DNA from 3 places in the Nocardioides ochotonae genome. Region 1 is predicted to be linked to each of the others. Evidence: predicted binding sites of a transcription regulator. Region 1 holds the regulator's gene; each other region holds the start of a gene.
The links. The regulator LexA, encoded in region 1, represses DNA repair genes until DNA is damaged. The targets are predictions, from matches to a motif close to TCGAACANNTGTTCGA.
Positions count from the first base shown of each region.

Region 2: the regulator LexA is predicted to act here: its motif matches at 1,482-1,497, upstream of HBO46_RS05700 (HNH endonuclease signature motif containing protein).
Region 3: the regulator LexA is predicted to act here: its motif matches at 2,150-2,165, upstream of HBO46_RS06420 (HNH endonuclease signature motif containing protein).

Region 1 is NZ_CP061769.1:3,637,223-3,640,457, reverse strand. Features, by position in the region: gene HBO46_RS17480 (ATP-dependent DNA helicase) at 1-1,456, shown strand, start outside; gene lexA (transcriptional repressor LexA) at 1,593-2,315, opposite strand; gene HBO46_RS17470 (LysM peptidoglycan-binding domain-containing protein) at 2,688-3,035, shown strand; gene HBO46_RS17465 (hypothetical protein) at 3,177-3,235, opposite strand, start outside.
Region 2 is NZ_CP061769.1:1,163,150-1,166,384, forward strand. Features, by position in the region: gene HBO46_RS05695 (uroporphyrinogen decarboxylase/cobalamine-independent methonine synthase family protein) at 1-124, shown strand, start outside; gene HBO46_RS05700 (HNH endonuclease signature motif containing protein) at 130-1,257, opposite strand; gene HBO46_RS05705 (MFS transporter) at 1,574-3,235, opposite strand, start outside.
Region 3 is NZ_CP061769.1:1,315,351-1,318,585, reverse strand. Features, by position in the region: gene HBO46_RS06425 (ATP-dependent nuclease) at 1-517, opposite strand, end outside; gene HBO46_RS06420 (HNH endonuclease signature motif containing protein) at 855-2,108, opposite strand; gene HBO46_RS06415 (hypothetical protein) at 2,263-2,817, shown strand; gene recQ (DNA helicase RecQ) at 2,825-3,235, opposite strand, start outside.

The DNA of each region.
Region 1 (3,235 bases):
CCACCGCGAGTGCCTCGGCGCCGCCAAGTGCCCCTTCGGTCAGGAGTGCTTCGCCGAGCTGGCCAAGGAGAAGGCCCAGAAGTCCCACCTGATCATCACCAACCACTCGCTGCTGGCGATCGACGCGGTCGAGGGCGTCCCGATGATCCCCGACTACAACGTCGTGGTGATCGACGAGGCCCACGAGCTGACCCAGCGGGTCACCCAGGCCGCCACCGACGAGCTGTGGGCCGCCGAGGTGGAGCGGGCCGCCCGGCGCGCCCAGCGCTACGTCGACGGCAGCGAGGCCGACGACCTCTCCGACGCCGCCGACGCACTGCGCGCCGCGATGGGCGAGGCCCGCCCGGGGCGCCTCGAGCAGCTCCCGGTCGACCTCGGGGACGCGCTCGTGCTGGTCCGTGACAGCGCCCGCGCCGCGATCTCGGCGTTCCCCAAGGACAAGGACCGCGACGGGGAGGCCGACGCCGGCCGCACCCAGGCCCGCGGCACGCTCCAGGAGGTCTTCACGACCGCGGAGCGGATGGCCGCGGAGCTCGACTCCGACGTCCTGTGGATGACCGAGGGCTCCGAGCGGATGCCCCCGCGGCTGTGTGTGGCGCCGCTGCAGGTCTGGGGCCAGATGCGCGACAAGCTGCTCAACGAGAAGACCGTCGTGTTCACCTCGGCCACCCTGATGCTCGGAGGCGACTTCAGCTCGGTCGCGACCAGCGTCGGGCTCAAGCCGTCCGAGCGGATCATCGACGGCTCGCCGACCGCGGCCGCACCGGGGGAGGGCCAGCCCTGGCGGGGCCTCGACGTCGGGTCGCCGTTCGACTACGGCCAGCAGGGCATCCTCTACGTCGCGCGTCACCTCCCGCCGCCGGGACGCGACGGGCTGGTCAAGGCCCAGCTCGACGAGATCGTGGAGCTGATCGACGCCGCCGACGGGCGCGCGCTGGGCCTGTTCTCCTCGCGCCGCGCGGCCGAGGCGGCGGCCGAGGAGGTCCGCAAGCGGCTTCCGCACCTGACGACGCTCGCGCAGGGCGACGCCCAGCTGCCCGAGCTGGCCAAGCAGTTCGTCGCCGACCCGCACACCTGCCTGTTCGGCACGCTGACGCTCTGGCAGGGCCTCGACGTACCCGGCGAGACCTGCCAGCTGGTGCTGATCGACCGGATCCCGTTCCCGCGCCCCGACGACCCGCTGATGTCGGCGCGGCAGAAGGCGGCCGACAAGGCCGGCGGCAACGGGTTCATGCAGGTCGCCGCCACCCATGCCGCGCTGCTGATGGCCCAGGGCGCCGGTCGGTTGATCCGCACGACCTCCGACCGCGGCGTGGTCGCGGTCCTCGACCCGAGGCTGGCGACCGCGCGCTACGGCGGCTTCCTCAAGGCCAGCCTGCCCTCGATGTGGACGACCACCGACCCGGGGATCGTGCGCCAGGCGCTGGCCCGGCTCGCGGGCAAGCCCTCCGCCTGAGCCGCTCCGCCGGCCGGCATCGCGCCGCGTGCGCGACGAGCGAGGACCTCGCAACGGCGACGGGGCTGGCGCGGGGTGAGCGTGTCACCCCGCGCCAGCCCCGGTCAGAGCCGCGCTGCGTCGATCCGTGCCGGGATCAGACCCGGCGCAGGACCGCGGTGACCTTGCCCAGGATCGATGCGTGGGTGCCGTCGATGGGCTCGTAGGCGTCGTTGTGGGGGAGCAGCCAGACCTTGCCGTCCTTGCGCTGGAAGGTCTTCACCGTGGCCTCGCCGTCGATGAGCGCGGCCACCATGTCGCCGTTGTTGGCGGTCTGCTGCTGGCGGATCACCACGTAGTCGCCGTTGCAGACGGCGGCGTCGATCATCGAGTCGCCGGAGACCTCGAGGAGGAACAGCTGCCCGTCGCCGACCAGCTGGCGCGGCAGCGGGAAGACGTCCTCGACCCGCTCCTCGGCCAGGATCGGCCCACCCGCGGCGATCCGACCCACGACGGGCACGTACGACGGGGCCGGCACGCTGTCGCCGATGCCGGTCTCGTCGATCGAGGATCCCTCGCCCGAGGACATCGCCTTGCGTGCGGCCATCACCTCGGGCAGGAACACCTCGAGGGCGCGCGGGCGGTGCGGGTCGCGCTTGATGAAGCCCTTCTGCTCGAGGACCTTCAGCTGGTGCGCGACGCTCGAGGAGCTGGTCAGGCCGACCGCCTGCCCGATCTCGCGCATGCTCGGCGGGTAGCCGCGCTTCTCGATGCAGTCGGTGATGTGGGTCAGGACCCGCACCTGGCGCGGGGTGAGCCCGGTCGCGTCGGCGGGACCGTCGGGGAGCTCAGCGACCCCGTCGCTCTTCTTCTTGGCCATCTGTGCCTTCCCTCGGGTCGTGGTCCGGGTTGTCGGTGCCCGCTCGCCCGGTAGTCGTCCCCGGGTCGGTGGCGTGAGGCCACCGTAGCGACTCCCACCCCCAGAGTTCAAACATCTGTTCGAAGGGCGTGTCGCGGGCCGGTCGCGGACCTCGACCCTCGAGGTGCCTCGAACATTTGTTCGCTCAGGTGCTTGCGTTCCTCGAACACCTGATCTAACGTCGTACACATGTTCGATCGAACGTCTGGTCGAACCGCTGATCTGGTCCTGTTCCGGCGGGACTGTCGGTGGCGGGCGTTAGACATCCTCTGACGCCGCGATCCGCGGCCGACGCACTTTCCTGCACTTCCCGGCACTTCCCCAGGAGCCATCATGAGCACGCTGCACCCCGCAATCGCGATCGCCCCCGCTCGCCCGACGAGCGGTCAGTCGGTGCGACTCACCCGCCGAGGTCGCGCGGTGATCTTCGGGTTCTGCGTCGCGGTGCTGCTCGCCGTGGGGTTCGCCCTCGCCGGCGGCTCGATGGCCACGGCGGAGAAGGGTCAGGCGGAGCCCACGGAGGTCATCACGGTCGGCACTGGCCAGACCCTGTGGGAGATCGCCTCGGAGATCAGTGACGACGGCGACGTGCGTGAGGCGATGCGTCACATCGAGCGGCTCAACGCCCTCGAGTCCCCGATGCTCATCGCCGGTCAGCGCCTGGCGGTGCCCACCAGCTGACGCCACATCCAGACATCGCCGGTCGCCTCGACCCCGACCGGCGAGCAGGGGAAGAGCGGGGGGCGGGACCATGAGGTCCCGCCCCCTGTTTCATGTGCGGAGGCGTCCGATCCCCGGTGCCCGGTGGTCAGGGCTGGGTGCTCAGCGCGCCGCGCGCCGTCCGCCCGGGGCGGTGGCCCGTGGGGCGGCGGTGTGCTCCG
Region 2 (3,235 bases), 1.8 Mb from region 1:
TCTCGACCCGGGCACGGTCGGCGACCGGCTGCTGATCAGCCCCGCCTGCGGGCTGGCCGGGGCCTCGCCGACGTGGGCGCGTCAGGCGCTGACGCTCGCGCGCACCACCGCCGCCAACCTCTGAGGCGCTCACCGTCGGCGCGGTGAGCCCGTCACCCCGGGCGGGTGGGCGGTGACCAGTCGGGTCTCGCCGCGGTGCTTCGCGAGGTGGAGCCCGTGGGGTGATCGCCAGAGGTACGTCGCGGTGTCGGTCTTGTCGTAGGTCCACGCGGTGTGTGTTTTCGCCCGATGGTGTCGGCGACAGAGTGGGGCGAGGTTGCAGCTGCAGGTCGGGCCGGCCTTCCCGTCGGATCCGCTCTTGTCGTGGGCGGTGACGTGGTCGGTGTCGCAGCGTCGGGAGGGCCGGTCGCACCAGGGGAAGGCGCAGCTCGGCTGGGTGAGGTGGAGTTGTTCTGCCATCCGGTCGGGGATGGCGTAGGCGTCGGTGTGGTGGTGATCGTCGAGGTCGATGATCGGCTTGATCACGACCTCGGTGTCGGGGTTGCCGCACCAGTCGCGGACCTGGTCGGTCGAGATGACGGACCTGGTCTCGTCCACGTGGGCGACCCCGGCCTCGTCGCGGGAGATCGCGGCCGCGGAGAGGTGGACATGGATGACGACCCGCCGGGGCTTCACGACAGACGTGGTCCCGGACGCACTGCCGTCCTCGATGGCCTGGTCGAGGCCGAGGCAGCGGCGGGCGATGTCGCCGGCGGCGATGGAGCGCCGCACGTCGAGGGACTCGATGGACCCGAGCTGACGCAGCTCCTCGGCGCGCTGCGCGATCGCAGCCTCGAGGTCGAGCGCGTCGGCCAGGTCGAGGTCGCCCTCGACATGGATGGTGCCGTCGTGGTTCGCACCTTCCGTGTGCACGTTGAACCGCCGCGACTCGGCCGCAGCCAACCGTGCCTTCTCCGCGGCGTTGGGGTCGAACATCGCCTGAGCCTCGTCGACGAGCCGGGCGAGGGTGACCAGCCCGACCTTGCCGGCGACCGCGGCCAGCTGACGGTCGACGTAGGTGGCGCCGTCGAGGGAGAGCTTGTGGGTGAGCTGGGCCAGGCGGCGGGCCTTCCACAGCGGGACCTTGCCGGCCTGCACCAGCCGCCAGGTCCGCTTCAACCGGTGGGCCAGCTCGAGGGCGTCGGCCATCAGGCCCCGGGCGGAGTCGGTGGAGATGTCGAGTGCGGCGCAGAGCTCCATCGGGGCGAACTCCGCCACCTCCGGGGCGCGCCCTCGCCGGCGAGCGGAACCACGAGCTCCCACCCGAACACGGGACCGGGCTCGACCGACTCCGCGGGATGCAGGTCGGCCCACGCCAAAGCGGCGCGTACGACGTCGACCTCGGCTGCGTGGGCGTCGGCCCGTCGCTGCCGCGCGAAGGCCAGCACGGCGGCGGGGGAGCCGCAGTCGGGGATGTCGGGGGAGGCCATGCCTCAGTCTAGTCGAACGGACGTTCGAGAGGCGTCTGCAGAATGGGGTAACCCGCTTGGGCCGCACGGGGACCAGTTCGCGCGCCGCAATCCCGAGCCCGACCTCAGGCGTCCGCGCCCTTGACCTTCGGCACCTCCGGGACCCCCGAGTCCTCCGGCACGGTCCGCCCGCCGAGGTCCTCGGGGCTGATCCGCAGGAAGGTCCAGATGATCAGCGAGGCGAGGAGCATCAGCAGCGCGGCGACCTGGAGCGCGTGCGTCGCGCCGTCGGTGTACGTCGCGGTGTAGAGCGCCGCGTCCAGGTTGCTCAGGCTGCCGCCGGGCACGGAGGCGTCCGGGTCGACGCCGGCCGCGCTCAGTCCGTCGCGCAGCGGACCCTCGACCTGGTCGGTGGTGCGGTTGACGAAGTGCAGCGACACCGTGCCGAGGACCGCGAGGCCCAGCGCGCCGGCGACCTGCTGCACGGTGTTGAGCACGCCCGAGCCGACCCCGGCGTCCTCGCGGCGTACGGCGTGGACGGCGGTGAGGGTCATCGGCACGAAGGTCATGCCCATGCCGACGCCCATCAGGAGCAGGAACGGGAAGATCGCGGTCCAGTAGGACACGTCGGCGCCCAGCGGGTCGGCGCCCGGCGCCAGGCTGCGCAGGACGGCCGCGGTCGAGTCGTCGACGTCGTAGCGGGAGAACCCGTAGAGGGCGGCGGAGGCCATCAGGGTGCCGGTGCCGGTGATGTAGCGGACGCCGTACCGCACGACCAGCTTGGAGGAGATGACCGCGCCGACCATCACGCCGACCGAGAAGGGCAGGAACGCGACGCCGGTGTGCAGCGGCTCGTAGCCGAGGATGCGCTGCACGAACTGGCCGTTGAAGTAGAACATCGCGAACATCGCCCCGGAGGCGAAGAACATCGCGACGAAGCTGGTGCCGCGGGTGCGGTCCAGCACGATGCGCAGGGGCAGCAGCGGGTGAGTCACCCTGCGCTCGAGGACGACGAACGTCACCAGCAGCGCGATGCCGGCCGCGAGGGCGGCGATGGTCCACGGGTCGCCCCAGCCGTGGTCGGCCTCGCCGGCGCGGGAGAGGCCGTAGACCAGGCCGAGCAGACCCAGGGTCGCGGTGAGCGCGCCGGGCACGTCGAGGCGGTTGCGGTTGCGCTCGGACTCGCTGAGCCAGCGCGGCGCGAGCAGGGCGGCGACGAGGCCGATCGGGGCGTTGATCCACAGCGTGAGCCGCCAGCCGGTGACCTCGAAGCCGAAGATGCTGTCGATGCCGGTGAGGAACCCGCCCAGGAGCAGCCCGACCGCGGCGCCGATGCCGGACATGCCCGCGAAGACGCCCATGGCCTTGTTGCGAGCCGGGCCGGCGGGGAAGTTGGTGGTGATCAGCGACAGCGCCGCGGGGGAGGCGAGCGCCGCGCCGGCGCCCTGGAGCGCCCGGGCGCCGAGCAGCATCCAGCCCTCGGTGGCGCAGCCGCCGAGCAGCGAGGCGAGCGCGAAGGTGCCCAGGCCGATCGTGAACGTGCGCCGCCGGCCGAGCAGGTCACCGAGCCGCCCGCCGAGCAGCAGCAGCCCGCCGAACGTGAGGGCGTAGATCGTCACGACCCAGGTCAGCCCCGCGGCGGTCATCCCGAGGTCGCGCGAGATGCTCGGCAGCGCGATGTTGGTGATGGTGCCGTCGAGGACCAGCATCAGCTGGGCCACCGAGATCAGCACGAGCGCCCGGCCGAGGTTGGGCGAGAGACCGGAGGCCTCGGAGGCGGAGGCCCC
Region 3 (3,235 bases), 1.9 Mb from region 1:
TGTTTTCCACGGCGTCCACGACATCCTGCGAGAAGGTAACCTCGCGCGCGCCGGTGAAGTCGCCCTTGATGAACCGGTACAGGTCCTTCCGTTCGCTCGCGGGCAGCGTCCGACTGATACCCGAGATGACCACCACGCGCTCGACCGCGTCGCGATTCCACTTGGCCTGAAGGTAGCTCGCGGTCCGGTTGAACGAAGGTGACCCCTGCCGATCGCGGTCGATCAGCTCGTACTCGATCTTCCAACCACGCATGGACCCGTCGTAAGCACCGCTCTTCGCGAAGAACCGTCGGGGCAGGACGGAGTCGTAGATAAGACCGGCCGCGCCGAGAATGGTCGTCTTTCCCGCGCCGTTTGGGCCGATGAGCGCCGTTACCGGGAAGTCGAACCGCACCTCGACATCCGCAAACCCACGGAGCTTCACGAGGCGCATGCCGGAGAGGTACTTCGCATATCCCCGCTTGCGCACACGCTCCGACAGGGCCGTGATCGTGCTATCACGGATCTCTGACTTCAAGTCAACCTCCTACAGGGTCCCCCGGGTGCGGCGACCGTTCGCGGGAACCCTCTCACGCTGGACGGACGGTTGGGCGCGGATTCCCCGACGAGTCAGCCCTGCGTGGGGGATTGGGCGCTGGTGGGACTGGCGGATCTATGCGGCTAGCGCCGGCCACTCATCACCATCGAATCCGAGCTGATCATGACACCGGAAGCGACCCAGTCGGGCTAACCCCGCCTGTCACCTGTTCGTGAAGCAGATCCGGCTCTAGCGCCTCATGCTCGAACCGGCCCGCGCCCTTCACTTACGACATTCCGAGTGCGTCCTGTTACTGCTGAGCACCGCCCCCGCCGACCTACGTCCGCCGATGGAACCTGACTCCCCCATCGGCCAACCGATCGGCTGCGAACCGCGGGTCGTGTGCCCGGTGATGATGGTGGGAGCAGAGGAGCAGCCCGTCGGCGAGGTCGGTGCGGCCGCCGGCCGCCCAGGGATCGCCGGCGTGGTGGGCTTCGCACCACGGTGCCGGAATGTGGCAGCCCTCGGCGCGGCACTCGCCGTCGCGGAGGGCCATGGCGCGGCGCTGGGCGCGGGTGAAGAGGCGTTGGGAGCGGCCGAGGTCGAGGACCTCGCCCTTGCCGCCGAGCACCGCGGGGACGATCTGGGCGGTGCAGGCGAGGCGGCGGGCCTCCTCGGCGGTGATCCGGTCGTGGGAGTCGCCCGGGGCGGGGTTGCCCAGCGTCGCGGTGGCGAGCTCGGCGCGCAGCGAGGCCAACGACATGGTCACCATCAGCGTGGTGGCGTCGCCGCCGTGGATCGGCAGGCGGGTCGGGTCGAGGGTCTCCAGCAGCTGGCAGAACGCCTGAGCGGCGCGACGGCCGTACGGCTCGCGCGGCGCCTGCGTGGCCTCCGGGGACGGGGAGGCGGCGTCGTCGCGGCGGGGGTTGGTGAAGGCGTGCAGGTAGGTCGCGAGCCGGGCAGCGTGCTCGTCGGGGATCAACCCGCTGATCCGGGTCGTGCCGTCACCGAGGGCGCGGAACCGCAGGCGCATGCGCCGACGGGCGGACGCCTCGAGGTCGGCCAGGCGGCGGGCCTCGGCGGCCTCCGCGATCTCGGGCGCGATCACGTCGAGGATCCGGCGGCCCAGGCGGCTCAGCTCGGTGGGGTCGAAGCGGTCGGCGTACTCCACCAGCACGGCCTCGGCCTGGTCGACCATCTCCGCGGACACCTCGCTCGGCAGCTTGGCCAGAGCGGCGGCGATGACGTGCGCCTGGTCGAGGTTGGCCCGTCCGTCGCGCAGCGCACCCGCCAGCACCGGCCGGTCCTCGAGCGCCAGGGCGAGCCGGAGCTCGGCGGCGCAGTCGCCGCGGCGCCGGTGCGTGGCGACCGCGGCCCACGCCCCTGCGTCCCGCGCGCCCGACTCGTCGGCGACGTCGCCGGCGTCGGCGGTGACCCGCAGCCGCAGCTCCGCCACCCGGGCCTCCACCGCGGCGAGCTCCACCAGCGCGGCCGCCTTGTCAGGGGTGGTCATGAAGGCCGGGTTGACGTCGGCGACGGACTTCAGCGCAACCTCGATCTCGCGGGCGGCGAGGCGGATCGGGTGAGCCATGCGAGCCTCCGAGAGCTGCGGGATGACACTGTCAAGTCTAGTCGAACGTGCGTTCGAGGTCGAGGGGTTTACCCCATCTGTGCACTGCCGACGTGGTTGCCGCTCTGGGGCCCGAAGTGCGCCCGTTCCACCGTGGCTGCCCCAGACTGGGCGCATGTCGAAGGTCAGAGCGGCAACGACAGCGGACCCGGCCCGATGGCTGCGTCGCTCCGACGTCGGTTGGTGGGACCTCGTTCGCTACGGCCCACCCGGCTTCGACGTCTACGTGCGGATCGCCTTCGCTGACGACGCCGACCAGGACGGCGAAGAGCCTGCCGTGCGCACAGCACTCGCGACCTTGGCGGGTCACACGACGACGCCCCAGAGCGGCTACGCCGCGATCTGGGAGGGCTGGACGAGTCGGGGGCGGATCCCCGAGGCCCCGCGCGTGGCGATCCCGCATCGACGGATGCTGCTCTTCACCGGTCCCGTCAGCGAGCTCAGGGACGCGCCGGCGCTGGCGTGGTACGGCTCCGCTCAGGACCAGCTTGCAGCACCTCACCTCGTCTGGCCCGAGGACCAGGCGTGGTGCCTGGCCTGCGAGGTCGACGAGGAGATCGAGTTCACCGTGGGCTGCTCGGTCGAGGCCGCCCGCGCCCTGGCACGGGCGCTACCCGGGGCGGTCCGAAAGGTGCGCTACGGCGAGGACGTGCCGCTGTACCGCGACTAGGCCAGGCCTAACCCGCAGTGACGCCAAGCAGCGCCTCGCCGTACTTCTCGAGCTTGGCGGCACCCAGCCCGGAGATCCCGGCGAGCTGCTCACGGACCGTGGGACGCACGGCCGCGATCTGGCGCAGCGTGGCGTCGTGGAACACGACGTACGCCGGGAGGCCGGCCTCCTTGGCGGTCGCGGCGCGCCAGGCGCGGAGCTGCTCGAAGAGCTGCTCCCCCGCCGCGTCGAGTGGTACGTCGTCGGGCTTGGCCTTCCGCGAGGACGACCGCGAGCGGTGGGTCGAGGACGGCGCGACCTCGTGGCGCAGGCGCACCTCGCGCTCGCCACGCAGCACGGCGGAGGAGTCCTCGGTGAGCTCGAGCGTCCCGTAGCCGTCGTCGCCCACGGTCAGCAGCCGCTGCGCGAGGAGCTGTCG